2 regions of the Frankia sp. CcMO1 genome follow, and region 2 is predicted to be linked to the other one. Evidence: riboswitches for the same ligand, from Rfam matches in the RefSeq annotation. Region 2 holds a riboswitch; the other holds the start of a gene.
The links. A riboswitch is a leader RNA that binds a small molecule or an ion and turns the genes downstream of it on or off. The one in region 2 is predicted to bind thiamine pyrophosphate.
Positions count from the first base shown of each region.

Region 1: linked by a shared signal. The riboswitch ahead of thiO (glycine oxidase ThiO) and the one ahead of thiC (phosphomethylpyrimidine synthase ThiC) in region 2 are both predicted to bind thiamine pyrophosphate.

Region 1 is NZ_CDWTMG010000005.1:35,630-39,836, reverse strand. It holds gene AC08OU_RS01760 (thiazole synthase) at 217-1,011, opposite strand; gene thiS (sulfur carrier protein ThiS) at 1,014-1,214, opposite strand; gene thiO (glycine oxidase ThiO) at 1,205-2,386, opposite strand; TPP riboswitch at 2,375-2,486, opposite strand; gene thiE (thiamine phosphate synthase) at 2,498-3,196, shown strand; gene AC08OU_RS01740 (ANTAR domain-containing protein) at 3,257-4,075, opposite strand.
Region 2 is NZ_CDWTMG010000218.1:1,306-5,512, reverse strand. It holds gene AC08OU_RS19775 (branched-chain amino acid ABC transporter permease) at 1-782, shown strand, start outside; gene AC08OU_RS19770 (ATP-binding cassette domain-containing protein) at 779-2,305, shown strand; TPP riboswitch at 2,450-2,557, shown strand; gene thiC (phosphomethylpyrimidine synthase ThiC) at 2,548-4,207, shown strand, end outside.

The DNA.
Region 1 (4,207 bases), on a different contig from region 2:
CGGTCGTCACCGGGCCCAGAAGGGTTGCCGGAGACCACGTGTGACGTGCAGCACATACGCCATTCCTGTCCTGGTGTCGCGCACCGCTGGATCGGCAACGCAACGGCCCGATCATCGGGCATGGGCAGCAGGGCCCGCCAGGGAATCCCGGCAGGCCACTGCCGCGAGAGTTGGGCGGGACGGGTCGAAACAGCCCTTTTCGGCGCTTGGACAGGGTCACAGCATGGCGAGGCCGGTCGTCGGTGAGGACGCGAGTGCCTCCGAACGGCGCGGGATCCGTCCCGCGAGGCGCGCCAGCCGCCCGGCCGTGACAGCGGCCGCCATCGCCGCCGCCATGCGCCTCGGGTCCTGGGCCCGGGTGACGGCGGACGCCAGCAGAACGGCGTCGCAGCCCAGCTCCATCGCGAGCGCGGCGTCGGACGCCGTCCCGATTCCCGCGTCCACGATCACCGGCACACGCGCCTCGGCGACGATCAGCTCGAGGTTGTGGGGATTCCGGATGCCGAGTCCGCTGCCGATCGGCGCCGCGAGCGGCATGACCGCCGCGCAGCCGGCCTGCTGCAGGTGGCGCGCCAGCACGGGGTCGTCGTTCGTGTAGGGCAGGACGGTGAATCCCTTCGCCACCAGGCGCTCCACGGCGACCAGCAGCTCCAGCGGGTCGGGCAGGAGGGTGTGCTCGTCCGCGATGACCTCGACCTTGACCCAGTCCGTCCCGAGCGCCTCGCGGGCCAGCTGCGCCGTCGTCAGGGCCTCGCGGGCGGTGCGGCATCCGGCGGTGTTGGGCAGGATGCGGGTGCCGGTGCCGGCCAGGACGTCGAGCACGGATCCGCCGGCGTCGTCGCCCATGGGAAGCCGGCGCACGGAGACCGTGCACATCGCCGTGCCGGACGCGCGGATGACGTCGCCCATCAGTTCAAGGCTCGGGATGCCGCCGGTCCCCAGGATGAGCCGGGACGGCAGCGTCACACCGGCGATGCGCAGCGGGTCGTCGGCCGGATCGGTGCGGGTCATGCTCACCCTCCCTGCATCGCAGTGACGAGCTCGATCTCCTGCCCGCCACGAAGTTCGTGCCGTGGCCACTCACTGCGGGGGACGACGTCGCCGTCTACGGCGACCGCGATCCCGCGCCCGTCGCCCTGGACGGTCGCGATCAGCTCGGCCAGTGTCGTGCCGTCAGCGATCCGGCGCGGGGCGCCGTTGACTGTCAGTTCCACGCTGTCTCCTCGAAGGGTTGTCTCTCCCCGAATCGCGCGGGGGAGAAGCCGGCCAGGGGCTCGGGCACGTGTCCGTCGAGGAGCAGCGAGGTCACGCCCTCGGCCGTGACGGGCGTGAGCAGCACGCCGTTTCGGTAGTGGCCGGTCGCCAGCACGAGACCGTTCACGCCGGTGGGTCCGATGAGGGGGGCGTTGTCCGGCGTCCCCGGGCGAAGGCTCGTGCTGACCCGCTCCAGCCGCAGCTCGCCGACGGCCGGCACCAGGGCCTGCGCGTCACGTAGCAGTTCGTAGACGGCGCCGGCGCGGGGTGTGACGTCGAATCCGGCCTCCTCGCTGGACGCGCCCACGATGACGCGCCCGTCCCCGCGCGGCACGAGGTACACCGGGCTACCACGGACGAGTCCGCGCACGACGTGGTGCGCTACCGGTTCCTCCCCGTCGCCGCGCAGGACGAGAACCTGTCCCTTGACCGGACGCACCGGCGGCCGGGCACCGTCGTCCTGTCCGGCGAGGTCGCGGCTCCAGGCGCCGGCCGCGAGGACGACGGTGCCCGCGGCGATCCGGCCGCCGTCGGCGAGCTCGACGCCGGTCGCGCGTCCCCGATGAGCTCCGCCGCCGGCGCCGTGGGCGCGCAGGATCCGCCGGGTGCCGGTGACGACGCGGGCCCCGGTCGCCGTCGCCGCGGCCAGGAGAGCCGCGTGCATGCGCTGGGGGTCCACCTGGTGGTCGTCCGGAGCGAGCAGCCCGCCGGCGAGGCCGGGCGCCGTCCGGTCCTCGAGGCGGCGCAACTGCCGCCCGGTGAGCAGGTCGGACCGGAGGCCGAGTCGCTGCTGGAAGGCATGCAGGTCGTGCAGGACGGCGAGATCGGTCCGGTCCCAGGCGGCCACGACGGTCCCGTGCGCCCGGTAGTCGATGTCGTGACCGGTGGCGTCGCGAAGTTCCGCCGCCCACGCGGGGAAGAGTGCGGCGGACGTGAGGTTCAGCCGCAGGAGCGACGACTCGTCGTACGACAGCTCGGTGACGGGCCCGAGCATCCCCGCGGCCGTGCCGGACGCGCCGGAGCCGGGCGCGGCGTCCGAGACCGCGACGGTGAGGCCCTTCCGGGCACACCGCCAGGCGATCCCGAGCCCGATCAGGCCGCCGCCCACGACGACGACGTCAAAGCTGCTCATCGGCCTCCCTGCGCCGGCATTACCCGGATCAGGTTCGACGGTCGGCGGCTTCTGGGTTCCGCCCTCTCAGCCCGGCCCACCGGACTCCCGTGCGTCTTCAGTCTACCTACTATGCGGCTTATGCCTGGCGATCGGCCCGCGGCGCTCGCGGGCGCCCGTCTCTACCTGTGTACCGACTCCCGCTCCCGGCAGGGTGACCTGGCCGACTTCCTGGACGCCGTCCTGGGCGCGGGGGTCGACATCGTCCAGCTGCGCGAGAAGGGGCTGGAGGCCCGGGAGGAGCTGCGCCACCTGGAGGTCGTCGCCGCGGCGGCCGAGCGGCACGGCCGGCTGTTCGCGGTCAACGACCGCGCCGACGTCGCCCGGGCGATCGGCGCGCCCGTGCTGCACCTCGGACAGGACGACCTGCCGGCGAAGGTCGCGCGCGAGATCGTGGGCGACGAGACCCTGATCGGTCTGTCCTCGCACGATCCCGGACAGGCAGCGGCCGCCGCTCGAGAGCGGGAAGCGGACTACTTCTGCGCCGGCCCGGTGTGGACGACGCCGACCAAGCCGGGGCGTGCGGCCACGGGCCTCGCGCTGCTGGAGCACGCCGCTCGGCTGGCCCCGCCCGGTGTGGCCGGGAGCCGGGCGTGGTTCGCGATCGGAGGCATCGACCTGCCGCGCATCGATCGCGTGCTTCAGCACGGCGCGACGCGGGTGGTCGTCGTGCGGGCGATCACCGAGGCCGACGATCCGGCGGCGGCGACGGCGGCGCTGGCCGCCCGGCTGCGTTCTGCGGAACGCGAGGCGCCAGGGCGTGTCCCGTAGATCTTCGGCCTACTGCGCGGCACCCGGCGGGCACTCCGCGGTGTCCCCGGCCGACACTGGCTACTTCTCGGTTCGTCGCCGGGGGGCCTGGCCGTGCTCGGGTGAGTTCCGGCGAGGCGCGGGGCGGCGTGGCGGGTCCAGGTGCCCGCCGTTGGCGACGAAGTGTTCGGCGACGAGGCGGAGCTTGATGTTGCGGACGTTGCTCATCCGGACCAGGAGTGCGAACGCCTGGTCGGCGTCGCATCGGCGGGCCAGCATGATCATTCCCTTGGCCTGTTCGATCACGCTCCGGTACCGCATCGCCTCCTGGAGCTGGTCTCGTTCCGTGACGATCTCGCCGACCCGTCGGGTGTCCTTGATCAGGGCCTGTGCCGTCGCAGCGAACGGGCCTGCGAGGTTCGCGACCGCCGCCCCGTCCAGGGTCGACGGCAGGCGTGCGTAGAGCGTCAGGACACCGGTGACACCGACAACGCCGGTACCCGTGCCGTCCGCTGCGAGCGGGAACGCCCGGCAGCTCTGGACCGGCAGGTCCGGTCCGGGTGCAGCCAGCCGGGGATCGCCGGCCAGGTCGCCGCTGGCGATGTCCTGGCGCAGGCGATACGCGTCGAAGGTCGGGCCGGCAGCGTTGCGGTGTTGCACGCCGTCACCGGCTTGCGCCAGCGAGCAGGACGTCGCCAGCAGGTCCGGCTCGGCCGGGTCACCCGCCAGCACGGACGCCGCGTCCACCACCGGGATCGCGGAGCAAGCCAGCTCCGTCACCCGTCGCAGAACGCAGCGCAGATCGCCGCTCGCGATACCCAGACCACACAACTCCACCACGGCAGGTGAGATCTCGGGGGAGTCGTCGACCACCACCGACACCTCCTCCTTGTGCGCCATGGCGATGCGGCCAGATAGTCCTACCGTTAGAGACCGGCCTGTTACTGACAGTAAAGTATTGACCGGTTCAGTGCCGATCGAGTGCCGATCCGGTCCTCCGATCGTGACCGAGTCGCGCTGGCGGGGTCGGGC
Region 2 (4,207 bases):
TGGCGTTGATCACTCTGATCGCCGGCGTCGCGATCCAGGAGGTGGTGTTCGGAAACCCGCTGGTCACCGGCGGGTTGGCCGGGTCGGTAGTACCGAATCCGAAGATCTTCGGCCTCGATCTCGGGCTCGCCGGTGCCGGGTTCCCTCGGCCGGAGTACGGGCTGCTGGCGTTGGCCGTGCTCGCCGCGTGCTGCTACGGGGTCGCCCGGCTGCGCACCGCGGACCTGGGCCGGCGCATGCTGGCCGTGCGCGCGAACGAACGGGCCGCTGCCGCAGCCGGGATCGACGTCCGTCGTACGAAGGTACTCGCCTTCACTCTCTCCGCCGCGATCGCCGGTCTCGGCGGTTGCCTCATCGGCTACGGTCAGGGACGTCTGTCCTTCGACTCGTTCGGCGTCACGGCCTCGCTGTTCTTCCTGGCGATCGCGGCCGCCGGTGGGGTGACGAGCGTCGGCGGAGCGTTGCTGGGCGGTCTGCTGGTGCCGGGCGGAATCGTGTTCATCGTGCTGGACCAGGTTGCCGGGCTCGGCAAGTACCAGTCCGTGCTGTGCGGGATCGCCGTCGTGGTGCTGGCGGTGCTACGTCCGGCCGGGCTCGCGTACCGACCGCATCGGACGGCTCGCGCCGATCATCAGAGCCGCGTGGATCGGTCGGGTGGCACGCATCGGACCGGTTCTGGGCAGCGAACGCGTCGAGGAGATCACGTGCGACACCCGCAGCCGCCGGACCAGGGCCGGCCGAGCCTGACCCCGCATCCGGTCAACCCGGGCGGAGCCCCGTGACGGCGTTGCTGGCGGTCGACATGCTCGCCGCCGACCAGGGCCGTACGCGCATCCTCGAGGATGTCTCCTTCACCCTGTCGGCCGGCACCATCACCGGGCTCATCGGACCCAACGGAGCCGGAAAGACGACGTTGATCGACGCCCTCACCGGGTTTGCGTCGATCAGCGCGGGCACCGTCACGCTGGACGGTGCCGTGCTCGTCGGACTGCCGGCGCATGAGCGGCTGCGGTTGGGGCTCGCCCGCACCTTCCAGGCGCTGGAACTCTTCGACAGCCTGGAGGTCGGGGAGAACCTGGCCGTCGTCACGCCCCGGGCACCCGGACCCGCGGACGGGCCAGATCCGGCCCGGTCACTCGGGCTCGCCACGATCGCCGACCGCCTGCCGTCGACGCTCTCCTACGACGAGTGGTCCTCGGTGGCTCTCGGCCGCGCCCTCGTCGCCGGGCCGAAGGTCCTGCTGCTGGACGAACCGGCCGCGGGTCTCGACCCGGCCGCCCGCCGGACGCTCGCCGACCGGCTGCGCCGCATCGCCGCCGACGGCATCGCCGTGCTGCTCGTCGACCACGATGTGAAGCTCGTCTTCGACGTATGCGACCACGTCCTCGTCCTGGACGGGGGCCGCGTCGTCGCGCGCGGTCGGCCTGCCGAGGTGCGCGCCGATCCGGCGGTCCGCGCCGCCTATCTGGGCGGTGGTGAGCCGGACGGCGGCGACCGCGCCGGGCCTGCCCCGGCCTCTGCCTCCGGGTCCATGCCTGGCTCCACCCCGGCGCCGGCCCCCGGTCGAGGCGGGGGCGATCTGCTCGTGCTCGACCGGGTCACAAGCGGATACGACGGAGTTCCGGTGCTCCGGGACGTGTCGCTCACCGTCGGTGCCGGGGAGATCGTGGCGCTGCTCGGAGCGAACGGCGCGGGCAAGACGACGCTGATCCGCACGGCGGCGGGGCTGCTGACGCCGTCGAGGGGGCGGGTCAAGGTCCTCGATGACCGGTCGCGCCGGGCCGCGCCGAGCACACTCGCCCGCCGGGGGATGGCGGTCGTACCGCAGGGACGAGGGTCACTCGGGCGGTTGACCGTCCGCGAGAACCTGCGCCTGGCGGCCGGCCGGCGCTCATCCGGCGAGATCGGGCCGGTGTTGGACTGGTTCCCGGTGCTGCGCGGCCTGCTCGACCGGTCGGCCGGAGAACTGTCCGGGGGTGAGCGGCAACGGCTCGCGTTGGCTGTCGCTCTGGTGCGCAGACCGCGTCTGCTGCTGGTGGACGAGCTGTCGTTCGGCCTGGCACCCGGGGTCGCGCCGCAGCTGCTCGCCCTGCTGCGCACGATCGCCCTCGAGACGTCGACCGGCGTGCTGCTGGTCGAGCAGTTCGTCTCGCTCGCGTTGCAGGTGGCCGACCGTGGCTACGTTCTCGACCGGGGCCGGATCGCGCTGTCGGCGAGCGCGGCGGATCTCGTCGCGCGTCCCGAGCTCATCGAGACGGCCTACCTGGGCGGGAGTTCCGGGCCGGCGGTGGCCCCGGACCGCTGAGCTGGTCCGGCGTTCCCCGCCACGCGGAGAAACCGGGGTCCGGCGGAACAGGGCTCTCACGTCGCCCGATGGTGTGGGGCATGCGTCGGATGAACCGGAAGGGGTGGCGAGCGGGCCGGCGGTGTCTTACTGTCGACAAGCGTCGAAGTTGATCGCGGGAGCTCCGCCAAGGGGCTGAGAGGGCGGCTGGGGCCGCCGACCGCAGGAACCTGTCCGGGTAATGCCGGCGTAGGGAGTCTTACATGGTGTCGCGCACCGACCGTTCGTCCTCCTCTGTCTCGTCCTCCTCCTCGTCCATCTCGGCCGCGGCGATGACGGCGGTCTCGACGGGTCCGCTGACGGGCAGCCGCAAGACCTGGCTGGTCGGTGCGGATCCCGATCTGCGGGTGCCGATGCGGGAGATCGTGCTGACCACGGGTGACACCGTCGTGGTGTACGACACCTCCGGTCCATATACCGATCCGGGGGTGACCATCGACGTGCGCCGGGGTCTGCCGGCGACGCGGGACAGCTGGATCGCCCAGCGTGGCGACACCGCGCCGGATGAGCAGCGGACCGTTCCCGGGACCGGGGCGCCCGGTTCTGGGACGCCCGGTCTTGGCGGGACGGATCTCGGCGGGCAGGTGCGAGTGCCCCGTCGGGCGGTGCCGGGACGGCCTTCCGTAACCCAGCTGGGCTACGCCCGCCGCGGTCAGATCACTCGGGAGATGGAGTTCGTCGCCCTGCGGGAGGGTCTTCCCGTCGAGACGGTGCGGGCGGAGATCGCCGCGGGGCGGGCCGTGCTGCCGGCGAACGTGAACCATCCCGAGTCCGAGCCGATGGCGATCGGCCGTGCGTTTCTCGTGAAGATCAATGCGAACCTCGGCAACTCGGCCGTTACCTCCTCAATCGAGGAAGAGGTCGAGAAGATGGTGTGGGCGACCCGCTGGGGCGCGGACACCGTGATGGACCTCTCGACCGGGTCGGACATCGCCCTGACCCGTGAGTGGATCATCCGCAACGCGCCGGTGCCGGTCGGGACCGTGCCGATCTACCAGGCGTTGGAGAAGGTCGGTGGCCGGCCGGAGAAGCTGTCCTGGGAGGTCTACCGGGACACCGTGATCGAGCAGCGCGAGCAGGGTGTGGACTACATGACGGTCCACGCGGGGGTGCTGCTGCGCTACGTGCCGCTGACCGCGCGGCGCAGGACCGGGATCGTCTCGCGCGGCGGCTCGATTCTGGCCTCCTGGTGCCTGGCCCATCACGAGGAGAACTTCCTCTACACCCACTTCGCCGAGCTGTGCGAGATCTTCGCCGCGTACGACGTCACGTTCTCCCTGGGCGACGGCCTGCGGCCCGGGTCCATCGCGGACGCGAACGATGAGGCACAGCTCGCCGAGCTCGCCACCCTGGGCGAGTTGACGCAGGTGGCGTGGGAGCACGACGTCCAGGTGATGATCGAGGGCCCCGGGCACGCGCCCATGAACAAGATCGAGGAGAACGTGCAGCTGCAGCGGGAGCTGTGCCACGACGCGCCGTTCTACACCCTCGGGCCGCTGACCACCGACATCGCCCCCGGCTACGATCACATCACCTCCGCGATCGGGGCGGCGATGATCGGATGGGCCGGTACCGCCATGCTCTGTTACGTCACCCCGAAGGAGCATCTCGGCTTGCCTGACCGGGACGACGTCAAGGCCGGCGTCATCGCCTACAAGATCGCCGCGCACGCCGCCGACCTCGCCAAGGGTCATCCCGGCGCGCAGGCCTGGGATGACGCCCTGTCGGACGCCCGGTTCGAATTCCGCTGGGCTGACCAATTCCACCTCGCGCTCGACCCCGACACCGCACGCGCGTTCCACGACGAGACGCTGCCGGCCCCGGCCGCGAAGTCGGCGCACTTCTGTTCGATGTGCGGCCCGC